3 regions of the Agrobacterium sp. O3.4 genome follow, and region 1 is predicted to be linked to each of the others. Evidence: riboswitches for the same ligand, from Rfam matches in the RefSeq annotation. Region 1 holds a riboswitch; each other region holds the start of a gene.
What was found. Region 1 has a riboswitch for thiamine pyrophosphate ahead of M0412_RS16610 (ABC transporter permease). Riboswitches for the same ligand answer to the same signal wherever they lie in the genome.
Positions count from the first base shown of each region.

Region 2: another riboswitch for thiamine pyrophosphate. It lies ahead of thiB (thiamine ABC transporter substrate binding subunit); the one in region 1 lies ahead of M0412_RS16610 (ABC transporter permease).
Region 3: another riboswitch for thiamine pyrophosphate. It lies ahead of thiC (phosphomethylpyrimidine synthase ThiC); the one in region 1 lies ahead of M0412_RS16610 (ABC transporter permease).

Region 1 covers NZ_JALPZP010000002.1:838,815-843,030, forward strand. The annotation lists gene M0412_RS16605 (ABC transporter substrate-binding protein) at 1-816, opposite strand, end outside; gene M0412_RS16610 (ABC transporter permease) at 813-1,598, opposite strand; TPP riboswitch at 1,727-1,829, opposite strand; gene M0412_RS16615 (alpha-glucosidase) at 1,866-3,857, opposite strand; gene M0412_RS16620 (carbohydrate ABC transporter permease) at 3,870-4,216, opposite strand, start outside.
Region 2 covers NZ_JALPZP010000003.1:177,924-182,139, forward strand. The annotation lists gene thiP (thiamine/thiamine pyrophosphate ABC transporter permease ThiP) at 1-1,535, opposite strand, end outside; gene thiB (thiamine ABC transporter substrate binding subunit) at 1,555-2,568, opposite strand; TPP riboswitch at 2,606-2,716, opposite strand; gene M0412_RS18100 (VOC family protein) at 2,762-3,154, opposite strand; gene M0412_RS18105 (ABC-F family ATP-binding cassette domain-containing protein) at 3,246-4,216, opposite strand, start outside.
Region 3 covers NZ_JALPZP010000003.1:20,773-24,988, reverse strand. The annotation lists gene M0412_RS17395 (amino acid--[acyl-carrier-protein] ligase) at 1-631, opposite strand, end outside; gene M0412_RS17390 (acyl-CoA dehydrogenase family protein) at 636-1,817, opposite strand; gene M0412_RS17385 (acyl carrier protein) at 1,817-2,068, opposite strand; TPP riboswitch at 2,251-2,362, shown strand; gene thiC (phosphomethylpyrimidine synthase ThiC) at 2,455-4,216, shown strand, end outside.

The sequences.
Region 1 (4,216 bases):
TAGCGTGTCGAAGAAGGCCTGCTTGTTCAGCGCATCGTCAAGGTTCGGATAGGCTTTGATGAAAAGCTGCCAGGAGTCCTGCGGGTGATTGGTGATGAAGATCGCGGCCTGCTCCACGGCAGAGAGGAAACGCGGCAGGCGGTTGTCTTTTGCGAGATCGCGATGGGTGACGAAGATCAGCTCGTCATAGGCCGGCACACCATGTTCTTCCGGGAAGAAGGAACGGCCCTCGTGCCCCTCGAGCTTCATCTGCGTCAGTTCGAAATTGCGGAAACCGCCGAGCGTTGCATCCACCTTGCCGGCGATCAGCGACGGCGAGAGCGAGAAATTGACGTTGATGAGTTCGACATTATCCTTCGTCAGGCCGTCCTTTTCCAGCATGCGCTTAAGCATCGCATCTTCAAAACCGGAAACGGAAAAACCGACCTTCTTGCCCTTCAGGTCCTTCAGGCTCTTGATCGGCCCATCCGCGAGAACCGTGACGGTGTTCAGCGGAGTTTCCACCAGTGTGCCGAAACGCACGAGCGGCAGGCCGGCATCGTGATCGAGATAGAGGTTCGGCTGGTAATGCACGCCGATATCGGCCTGCTTTGCCGAGACGAGACGCGGCACGGCGGAAGGGTCGGCCGGCGGCACCAGTTCCACCTCCAGCCCGGCGTCGGCAAACAGGCCACGTTCCCTGGCGATCACCATCGGCGCATGATCGGGGTTCACGAACCATTCGAGCAATACGGTAAGCTTGTCGGCCGCCTGTGATTGCATGGGGGCAAATGCGCCTGCTGCCGCGACGACGAGGGAAAGAAGCGTTCGTTTCATGGTGCCGAAAGTCTCCGTAAATATCTGAGAGGAATGGTATGTTCTGTTTCCTTGGCCCAGGGGGCCAGATTGGCGGTCGCCCGGTCGACGATGAGCCGCAGCAGCACCGCCATGACGGCAAGAATGGCCATGGCGGCAAACATCGTGTCGGTCTGCATGCGGGCATTTGACTGGATCATGACGAAACCGAGCCCGGCCGAAGCACCCACCCATTCGCCGATGACGGCGCCCAGCGGGGCGAGTGGTGCGGCGACCCTCAGCCCGGAAATAAGCGATGGCAGCGCCAGCGGCACGCGCAGCCGGGTGAGGATCTGCCAGTGGCTTGCTTCCGTCAGCGAGGCGGCGTCGAGAATGGCGCGATCCGTGCGGTTAAGGCCATCGGTGAAGGAGGAGGCGACGGGGAAGAAGATGATGATCGCCGTCATCACCACTTTCGAGGCCATGCCGAAACCGAACCAGAGCACGAGAATGGGGGCGAGCACGAAGACCGGGAAGGCCTGCAGCACCAGAACCATGGGCCAGACGAGGCGGCCAAGACGCGGGATGGCGGCGATCGTAAACGCGACGAGAATGCCCGCCGTAACACCGGCCGCTAGCCCGAGCGCCATTTCGCCAAGCGTTACCATGGCCTGGCCGAACAGGAAGCCGGGCTGACGCCAGAAGGCGGCGGCGACATCGGCGGGCGACGGCAGGATATAGCGCGGCGGCGCAAACAGCCAAGTGCCTGCCTGCCACAGAAGCAGCAGGAGACCGATACCGTTCAATGCATGGGTGGCACGCATGAGCCGGACCTCAGACGCAAACGCACCATGTGCGAAGGACAGAAGGTTTCAGCATCATCATTCAGTCTCCAGATGTGACAATCACGGAGATCATGGCCAAGCGGAGAAGAGAAAGGGCAGCGCCTGAAGGGTGCGACAGTTTCCGTTCCTACGCCGGCATGACCCGGATCAGGTTCAAGGGTCCGGCTCATCGCCATCTCAGCACCGTTCGGTGCTCCCCTCGGAATGCGTCGGAAACTGTCGCTTTTTTAGCTGGCTGTCAACGGCTCAGATGCTGCGAAGCTGTTCAAACAGGGCGATATGTCGGCTATCGGCACGATAGAAAACCGCCGGCTGGCCGAGCGGCGCTTCGATGGTGACTTCGCGCCCGCCGGGATGGCGCGCGCTGCTCCACAGGTGCACCCATTCGCCATTGCCCGGAAGATAAAGCGTGCGCTGCGTTTCGCCCGCTTTCCAGACCGGCGCAACCAGCACGTCGGCTCCATAGAGATAACTGTCCTGAATGGCGTAGGTTTGCCGGTCATCCTCGAAATGCAGGAAAAGCGGGCGTTGCACCGGCAGACCTGTCTCGGCCGCCTCTGCGGAAAGCGATTTAAGATAGGGGGCGAGCGCGACGTAAATTGCCGTCATGCGAGCGAAATGGGCGAGAACCGTTTCGTCCTGATCGATCTGGAGATTGTCGCGCGGGCGGTTGCCCTCATGGGTGCGCATGACAGGCGTGAAGGCGGCCATCTCCGTCCACCGCATGATGAGTTCCGCTGTCCGGACATTGCCAAACAGGCTGGTGTATCCACCGATGTCGGAATGGTGATAGGCGTTGCCCATCAGGCCGGAGGAGAGCGCGCCGCAGATGACGGTGACAAGCCCGTCGTGGCGGGAGAAATCGACGGACTGGTCGCCGCCCCAGATCAGCGGGCAATGGGCCTGCACGCCGGTGAAGCCGGCGCGCATGAAAAACAGCGCTTCACCCGTCTTGCCCCGGCTTTCGACGGCCTTCGCGTTAACCTCGGCCCAGAGGGTGGGCCAGGCATTGTGCATCAGCTTGGCATCGACACCGTTGGAAAGGTTGATGTCGATCGGCAGATATTCGCCAAAATCGGCCATCCAGCCGGAAAGGCCGAAATCCAGCATGTTTTTGCCGATGATCTCTTCGGCAAACCAGTCGGCGGCGGCCGGATTGGTGAAATCGACGACGCCGCAGTCGAATTCGCCGAAATCCACCAGCGCCGTCTTGCCGTCTGCGCCAGTTGCGAAATAACCGGCTTCCTCGGCGACCGGGAATAGCCGGCCGTCAACGCAGAGATAGGGGTTCACATAGCCCAGGAAACGAATGTCGTGATCGGCCAGCTCGGCGATCTTCTGGCGCAGATGCGGGTAGCGGGTGTCATTGGCCTGCCAGTCCCAGAAGAGACGCGCGCCGAAAGATGTTTGGCGCAGGCCCACCCAGTCCTCGCACCAGAGGCCGGAAACCTTCGTTCCGGCCGCACGGATTTTCTCCAATCGAGCAAAGGAGTTGACGCCGTCCTTTAATCCGATGATCGCGCCGTTATAGACCCATTCCGGCAGTTCCGGCTGGCGTCCGAACCGCAGCGACAGGGCGGAGACGATATCGGTGAAGGCATCGCCCGCGAAGAACTCGATCTTTTCCGGGATCGCCCATATTTCGATTTCGTGGAAATCGCCGTTGCGAAAATCGAACACCGAATAGGCGCTCGTTTCCACATGCAGGGCGAATTTGCGCGACGAGAGATACGTCGGCTGCGGGTAGTTGGTGTTGTAATAATCACCGCCCGCCTTGCCGCTCACATCGGCCTTGAAGGTGATCTCCGAGGTCTTGTCGCGGCCGACGCCGGGTTCAGAAGTCCAGAGCGGAAAACACCGGCCGCGCATGTCGAAATAGGACATCTGCTCGCCGCCGCCCCAGACGTGCTCGTCCGTTTCCGCAACGATGCGCAGCCACAGGCGGTTGATGGTTTCATCCAGCGCCGTCAGCCTGATGGCGTTGCCGTCGAGCGTCAGGCGGAGGTGAGGTGCCTGTCCTGGTGCGGAGGAAAGCGTAACGCTGTCGCCATTCAACTCGGCGTGGCGCAGGGCGATCCGCTCGATGACATAATCCTCTATGTCGAAATTGCCGCGATACATATCCATCCGCTCGCGGCCAGAACCGGCGAAGAAGGCGGGGTTGTCTGGCGAATGGGACAGGATGGTGCGGCCGCCGATTGCGAGCGTGAAGCCGTCTTTGGTCTTTTCGAAATGCATGACTGTACCTGTTTAGCCCTTGAGACCGCCGGCGGTGAGGCCGGAGACAACCCGTTCCTGAAAGATGACGATCAGGATGGCGACCGGCACGATGCCAACCACCAGCGCCGCCGAAATGACCGGCCAGGGGAAGGCGAATTCACCCTGATAAAGCTGGATGCCGACGGGCAGGGTGCGAAGGGCCGGATTGGAATTGAAGGAAAGCGCCAGCAGGAATTCATCCCAGGCATTAACGAAGGCGAGAATACCGGCGGTGAAAACGCCCGGTGCGCAGAGCGGCACGACCACCTTGAACAGCGCGCCGATGCGAGTGCAGCCATCGATCATGGCGGCGTTTTCGAGATCGCGCGGAATGCTTT
Region 2 (4,216 bases), on a different contig from region 1:
GCAGCGTCATTGGTGCGGTAGCTGCCCATATTGCTATAAACGAGCCATGGCAAGGTGACGAAACTTTCCGACCCGAACAGGGCAACCGCCCCGAGATCGCCGAGGGACAGGGCCATGGCAAAGGAAAACGCCATCGCCAGGGGCCGCCACAGGACCGGCAGATCGGCAAATCGCAGCCGCGTCAGCCCCTGAAGCCCGAGGCTGGCGGAAAGCCGGCCGGTGCGCAAAAAATGGCTGTTAAAGGCCGGATCCAGCACCCGCATGGCAAGCGGCAGCGCCATCAGCATATTGATGATCGCCACGAGAACCGGCGCATAAAAGCTGACATCACCAAAGGGTCGCAACAACAGAAACCATCCGCTTCCGAGCACGACAGGCGGCACCAGCAGTACAAGCGAAGACCCCGCGCCGAGCGTGGCGGACAGAAAGCGCAACGGCCGAACCGCCCGCCGCCGTGAACCAACGGCCTGACGCGCACCGATGATCGCAAAACAGCAGAGCACGACGAGAGTTGCGGAGAGCGCGGCAATGGCAAGGCTGGTGGCAGCCGCTCGCAAAAAAATCGGTGCCGACAGAAGGCGCGGCAGGTCGGCACTCAAGCCTGAGACGGCTACGGCCACAAGCGGCAGTCCGATCAGCAGAACCGCAAGAATGATCGCCGCCCCGTCCCAGAGACGTGCACCAACCCCTTTGCCATCGAAGCGGCGAAGGGGCCGCCCAAGCGAGGCGATTTCCGCTTCCGGCGATGGCAGAAAGGCAAGAAGGCCAAGCAGGATTGCGGTAAGGACAATCTGTAAAACTGAGAGCGCGATCGCCCGCTGCGGATCGAAATCGAACCGCAGCGCCTGATAGATCGCCACCTCCAGTGTCGTGGCTGCCGGGCCACCACCAAGCAGCAGCACCAGCGTGAAGCTGGTGGCGCACAGCATGAAGACAAGTCCGGCAATACCGGGAACAAGCCGCGAAATCGCCGGCCATTCGATGAAGCGGAAAGTTGAAACCGGCCCCATGCCCAGGCTTGCCGCCATGCGCCAATATTCACCCGGAATGCGCTCCAGCCCGGCCAGCATTAGCCGCACGCAGAGCGGCAGATTGAAGAACACGTGGGCGATAAGAATCCCGGAAAGGCCGTAAATGCTGAAGGGTTGCTCCGCGCCGGCAAAAACGAGAACCGTATTCAAGACACCCTGCCTGCCCCAGATGGCGATAATGCCGAATGCGCCGACAATGACCGGCAGCCCCATCGGCACCGCCATCAGCCTGATAATCCATATCCTTCCCCAAAAATCCCGCCGTCGGGCGAGCGCCAGCGCCACCGGCAGGCCGAGAACGATGGACAGGAAGGTGGAAAGCATTGCCTGATAAAGCGTGAAGCGCAGGATACGCAGCGTATAGGTATCCATGATGCCCGCAGCCGATGCGCCGGCATCAAAAGACAGGAGGGCCGCAACAGCGAGCGCCATGAACAGGAAAACGGCGGCAAAGGCCGCCGTTCCGAAAACAATGGATCGCCGGTAATCGCGACGCAGCATCATGGGTGGGCGTGCCTTTTCCTCAATTCATGCTCATGGCCACAAGCCATTCGTCGATCCAGGCCTTGCGGTTCTTCGCCACCTCTTCCGGATCCATCAGAAAGGTCTTGGCAGGCACGACGAGTTTGGAAAACGCCTCGGGCAAAGGCTTCGATGTCGCCGCAACCGGCATCATCCAGTTGTTTTCGGGAATGGCATCCTGAAAACCTGATGTGAGCGTGAAAGCAAGAAACTGCTTTGCCAATTGCTTGTGCGGTGCGTTTTTGAGAAGGCCGGCCACTTCGATCTGGATGTAATGTCCCTCCGAGAAGGAGGCAGCCTGATAGCGATCCGTCTTTTCGGCGACCATGTGATAGGCAGGCGAAGTGGTGTAGGAAAGCACCATCGGCACCTCACCCTTGGTGAAGAGACCGTAGGATTCCGACCAGCCCGGCGTGACAGTCAGGATGCGTTTCCTGAGCTTCGCCCAGGCCTCGGGAGCCTTGTCGCCATATACCGATTTCACCCACAGAAGTAGCCCAAGCCCCGGCGTGGAGGTACGCGGATCCTGAATGGCGATCTTCTGCGAAGGATCGCCGTCCACCAGTTCTTTCAGGCTCATCGGCGGATTTTTTACCGTCTGCGTGTCATAGATGACCGCGAAGTGCCCATAATCATAGGGGACGAAGACATCGTCCTCATAACCACCCGGCACCTTGGCCGCCGATGTATCGATGCCGCTGACATCGAAAAGGCCGGTCTGTTTCGCTTCCGCGATGAGGTTGGTGTCGAGACCAACGACGACATCCGCCCTGGATCCCGCACCTTCCAGTTTCAGGCGGTTGAGCAGCGCCACACCATCCGCCACGCCGATAAAATTGACCGTGCAACCACAAACCTTCTCGAAGGCTTCCTTGACCTTGGGACCGGGTCCCCATTCGGACACGAAGCTCTCATAGGTGTAGACGGTGAGTTCCTGCTTGTCCTGTGCGACGGCAAGGCCGGGCAGAAACAGCGAGGCGGCAACGATGGAATTCAGGAAAAGACGACGGCGCACGGGTATCTCCTCAAAACAAAAAGGGAAATAGCCGCCTGCCTTGAAGCCGTCTAATCCCTCCGCCGGTATGAACCGGATCAGGTTCTTCGGGTTGGCAAGCCTCTCAGCCTTTTGCACGCAAGCACAAAAGACACCCCGTTAGATCAAGATGATGGTGTAGTCCCGCCGTCTGCGATTGGCAAGATGGCTGTCGTCAGCCCTGCGCCGTCATATGCACCAGTTCCCAGACGTGACCATCAGGATCCTGAAAACTGCCGGCATACATGAAGCCGTGATCCTGAACGGGTTTCCAGCCACTGCCACCGGAGGCAAGCGCGGTTGCAATCATCCGGTCGATTTCCTCGCGGCTTCCGGCGGACAGGCAGGTCAGCACTTCGGTGCTACTCTTCGCATCGGCAATATCGCCATTGATGAAATCGCGAAAACGCTCTTCCTGGAGCAGCATCACGAAGATGTTCTCCTCCACGATCATGCAGAGCGTTCGATCGTCAGAATATTCTGGATTGAAGCTGAAACCCAGCGCCGTGAAGAAGTTTCTGGATGTCTCGATATTCTTGACGGGCAGATTGACGAAGATCATGCGCATTTTCTGAACTCCTCCGAACCCGCACAGGAAACGGCAATTCCGCCTCCCTGTCAAAGGCGGATACAACTCAATCGGCAAAAGACGATCGCCTTCAGCCTTCCAGTTCCTCGCGCAGCATCTCCAGCTCCAGCCATTCTTCTTCCATGGTCTCGAGCTTTTCACGCAGCTTGGTCATTTCCTGCGCCAGCGTATTGAATGTGGCAGGATCCTTGGTGAATAGCGCGGGATCAGCCATGCGCTGCTCACGTTTTGCGATTTCGCTCTGCGCTTTTTCCATCTCCTTCGGCAGATTTTCGAGTGCGAATTTCTGCTTGAAAGAAAGCTTTCCCTTGGCCTTTGCAGGCTCCTGCGAAGCGGAAGTCGAAGGTGCGGCCTTCGCCTTTTCCTGTTTCTCCGCCTTGCGTTTTTCCTCCGCCGCGCCCTTGCGCTGCGCCATCATATCCGAATAACCGCCGGCATATTCGATCCAGCGTCCATCCGGCTGATCCGGATTGGCGGGTGCAATGGTGGAGGTGACGGTACGGTCAAGAAAATCACGGTCGTGGCTGACGAGGATGACGGTGCCGGAAAAACCCGCAACGATTTCCTGCAACAGATCGAGCGTTTCGATATCGAGATCGTTGGTCGGCTCGTCGAGGATCAGGAGGTTGGTCGGCCGCGCCAGAATGCGCGCCAGAATAAGCCGGGCACGCTCGCCGCCAGAGAGGTTGCGGATCGGCGTGCGGGCCTGTTCCGGCTGGAACAGGAAATCCTTCATGTAACCCGTAACGTGCTTCACTTCGCCATTGACCAGCAGATTGTCGCCGCGCCCATCAGTCAGGTAATGCGCCAGCGTATCGTTGGGATTGAGATCCTCACGCTTCTGGTCAAGCGTTGCGATTTCCAGATTGGTGCCGAGCTTCACCGTTCCGCTATCGGGCTCAAGCTGGCCGGTCAGCATTTTCAAAAGTGTGGTTTTGCCGGCACCATTCGGCCCGACGAAACCGATACAATCGCCACGATGCACCCTGAGCGAAAACGGCGCGACGATCACGCGCTCATCGTAAGCCTTGGTGATGGCCT
Region 3 (4,216 bases), on a different contig from region 1:
CGCGGCCGAAGAAAGGATCGTTGGCGACATCGATGGTGACGTCGAGGCCGACCGCCTTCATCATCTCGACGCCGCGATCCATCCAGGTCTGGCGGAATTCGGTGACGTCGGACTCTGTGCCCATGCAAACATATTCGCGCATGCGGAAAAGCTGCTGGCGCGCCGGATCCTTGGAGGGTTCGTGGCGGAAGCAATAGGACTGGATGTCATAGAGACCGCCGCCGGCGGGCAGCGCGCCGCGCTTGGCGATCGTCGGATAAAGCGGATAGCAGGCTGCCGGCGTCAGCACGATGTCTGTGGCTTTCTGGTCCTTGGTCCAGTCTTCACCCTCATCCATGCATTTCAGAAGGCTGACATGGTCAAGCTCGCAGCCGCAGAAGGAATGGACCGTGCCGGCCAGCTGCGGAAAGCTTTTCATGTAGCCGCTTTTTTCGAAGTAGGCGCGGTTGATGCCGGGCGGAAAACGGATCGCTTCGGCGCCATCGGCGGCGCCCGTGCGGTCGATCAGCCGCTCGAATGCGGCAATCACGTCCTCGAACTGGCCGCTGCGTCCATAAAGACCGTCCACACCCGTTTCAATCAGCAGGCCTTCTTCGAACAGTCGATCGAGGAACGATGTTTGCATGTCCATGGTCTTATCCCAAGAGGCTGGTGTCCTGCTTGTGAACCAGCAGGAGATTGGCGGAATTGCCGAGAATACGGTCGTTGGAAATCATCAGGCGGGCGGAATGCGCGTCGCGCAGATGCCGGCCGAGGCTGTAGGGCGTGCCGTTCTTGTAGCCCATGATGCCGCAGACCAGCATGGCGTGGTCGATGATCTCGAGAATGGTTTCCGAAGAGCAGATCTTCACATTGTTCATGGCGACAGCAAAAGCCATGGACATCAGCTTTTCGGCATCGCTCTTGGTGTCCTCATAAGCCTTGATGCCGGCAATGATATTGGATTTCACCACCTGCAGCTTGGTGGAGACCTCGGCAAGCCGTATCGCGCCGGGAGGGGCGGTGCCGGGCGATTTGCGGGCCGCGGCTCTGACGAAGGATTGCGCGCGCAGCACCGCGTCGGAGGCGATGCCATACCATACGGCGCTCCACAGGAGATGCGAGCTTGCAAGCATGGATTGTGCAGCGATTTCCGCGAAGGGCTTCGGGAAAATCTGCGCCGCCGGCGCTTCGCCGCGGAACAGGAAGCCGTCCGAACAGGTGCCGCGCATGCCGAGCGTATCCCAGATATGGGTCTTTTCGAGCGTGTACTGGTTTTTCAGGAAAACCGTCATCACCTGATCGGCAGGCGCGGCGTCCTTATGGGCGCGCGAGGTGATGAGGATCGCATCGGCATTACTGCCATAGGAAATGACGGTGGCATCCTTTTCCAGCCGGCAGCTATCGCCATCCACCTCGATCGCGCAGATGGAATTGCGTAGATTGCCGCCAATGCCGCCTTCGGTGGTGGCGGAGCCGAGCAGAAGCTGTTCGCCGGCGATGCGGCGCATGAAGCCCGCATGCCATGCGCTTGCCTCGCCGTGTTCCACCAGGCTGGACAGCTTGATGTGATGCATGGCGAAAATCATCGCAGCTGCCGAACAGGCCTGGCCGATCCGCGCGCAGATATCGGCGATTTGCTGCAGGGATGCGCCTTCACCGCCGAGGGCGGAGGGGACCTGGATGCCCAGCAGGCGTTCCTGCCGCAGCGCATCGACAGCTTCCTGCGGGAAGCGGCCGGTGACATCCACCTCATCCGCATGTTTGGCGGCAATGGTCGCGACACGGCCCGCGCGCGCGGACAGCGTTTCATCCTGCGGCGCTACGGTCACGTTCATCAGGCAGCCTCTTTACCATCCAGGATGAGCTTAACGGTGTCTTCAATGGCCTTGATGCTGGCGAAAGACTTGCGGTTCAGCAGATTGTCGGGAAACTCGATATCGAATGCTTCTTCGATACCCAGCATCAGTTGCACCGATGCAAAGGAAGAAAGGCCTGCCGCATAAAGATCTGCTTCATCTGCAATCGTATCGACGGGGGTGGGAAGCTGGCCGAATTTTGCCAGTATTTCACGAATAGTCGCATTCATTCCGACGTATCTCCAATGAAATTAACATTAGGAAGGTTTGTGCTTATCGTTATGTCGCAAACGATAATATTCACCTAAACCGTTAGGTTAATTACAACTAACGGCAGCATGCGCCATTCCCGCACCTTTGCCAAGCGTTGATCGGCGGCCTTGACAAAAGGCGGCCGGTGTTTTTTCCTGTGGCCATTCACCAGGGGTGTCCCGTCAAGGGGCTGAGATTCTGCTTTCATGCGCAGTGACCCGTTGAACCTGATCCAGTTCATACTGGCGTAGGGACGGTGCAAAAACCTGATGTCGGCTGGCGTGTGCATTGCGCTGTCGGCGGCGGTATTTTCCATCATTCCGGCTCGAACTGGGTCTCCACTGTCAAACTTTGGAGCCTCAAGATGAATATCGCTGCCAAGAATATCCCGCTGTCGGTCACCACCGGGCCGCATGCGGCCTCCACGAAAATCCACAAGCCAGGAATTTTACATCCGCATATCCGCGTGCCGATGCGCGAGATCGCCGTCCACCCGACGGCAGGCGAACCGCCGGTAACGGTTTATGATTCCTCCGGTCCCTATACCGATCCCACGCATCCCGTTCTGATTGAAAAAGGTCTGCCGCGACTGCGTCATGACTGGGTCGTGGCACGTGGTGATGTCGAGGCTTACGAGGGTCGGCACGTCAAGCCGGAGGATAACGGCTTTGCCACCGGCGAGCGCCTGACGCCGGAATTTTCCGTGCGCCACCAGCCACTCAGGGCGACTGCCGGCAAAGCGGTGACACAGCTTGCCTATGCGCGAGCCGGCATCATCACCCCGGAAATGGAATTCATCGCCATCCGCGAAAATCTCGGGCGCGAGGCGGCCAAGGAGAAGCTGGTGCGCGACGGAGAAAGCTTTGGCGCGCATATCCCTGACTACGTGACGGCCGAATTCGTTCGGCAGGAAGTGGCGTCGGGTCGGGCCATCATTCCTGCCAATATCAATCATTCGGAACTTGAACCGATGATCATCGGCCGCAATTTTCTGGTGAAGATCAACGCCAATATCGGCAATTCTGCCGTCACTTCCTCCATGGCGGAAGAGGTGGAGAAGATGGTCTGGGCGATCCGCTGGGGCGCGGATACCGTCATGGACCTTTCGACCGGGCGCAACATCCACAATATCCGCGAATGGATCATCCGTAATTCGCCGGTGCCGATCGGCACAGTGCCGCTTTATCAGGCGCTGGAGAAGGTCAATGGTATTGCCGAGGACCTGAATTGGGAGGTGTTTCGCGACACCCTGATCGAGCAGGCGGAGCAGGGGGTGGATTATTTCACCATCCATGCCGGCGTGCGGCTGCATTACATTCCGCTCACCGTCAACCGCGTTACCGGCATCGTCTCGCGCGGTGGGTCGATCATGGCCAAGTGGTGTCTGCATCATCATCGCGAGAGCTTTCTTTATGAGCATTTCGACGAGATTTGTGACATTTGCCGCGCCTATGACGTTTCCTTCTCGCTGGGCGATGGTCTGCGTCCCGGCTCGATCGCCGACGCCAACGACGCGGCTCAGTTCGCCGAGCTGGAGACGTTGGGCGAGCTGACGCAGATCGCCTGGGCGAAGGACTGCCAGGTGATGATCGAAGGCCCCGGCCATGTGCCGATGCACAAGATCAAGGAAAACATGGACAAGCAGCTGAAGACCTGCGGCGAGGCGCCCTTCTATACGCTTGGACCGCTGACGACCGATATTGCACCCGGTTACGACCACATTACGTCAGGCATCGGTGCGGCGATGATCGGCTGGTTCGGCACCGCGATGCTCTGCTACGTCACGCCCAAGGAACATCTCGGCCTGCCTGACCGTAACGACGTGAAGGTCGGTGTCATCACCTACAAGATCGCTGCCCATGCCGCCGACCTTGCCAAGGGCCATCCGGCGGCACAGGTGCGGGATGATGCGCTTTCGCGCGCAAGGTTCGAATTCCGCTGGGAAGATCAGTTCAACCTGTCGCTCGACCCGGATACGGCGCGGTCTTTCCATGATGAGACCCTGCCGAAGGAGGCGCACAAGGTCGCGCATTTCTGCTCCATGTGCGGGCCGAAATTCTGCTCAATGCGGATTTCCCATGATATCCGCGCCGAGGCGCAGAAGGAGGGGCTGGAGGCCATGGCCG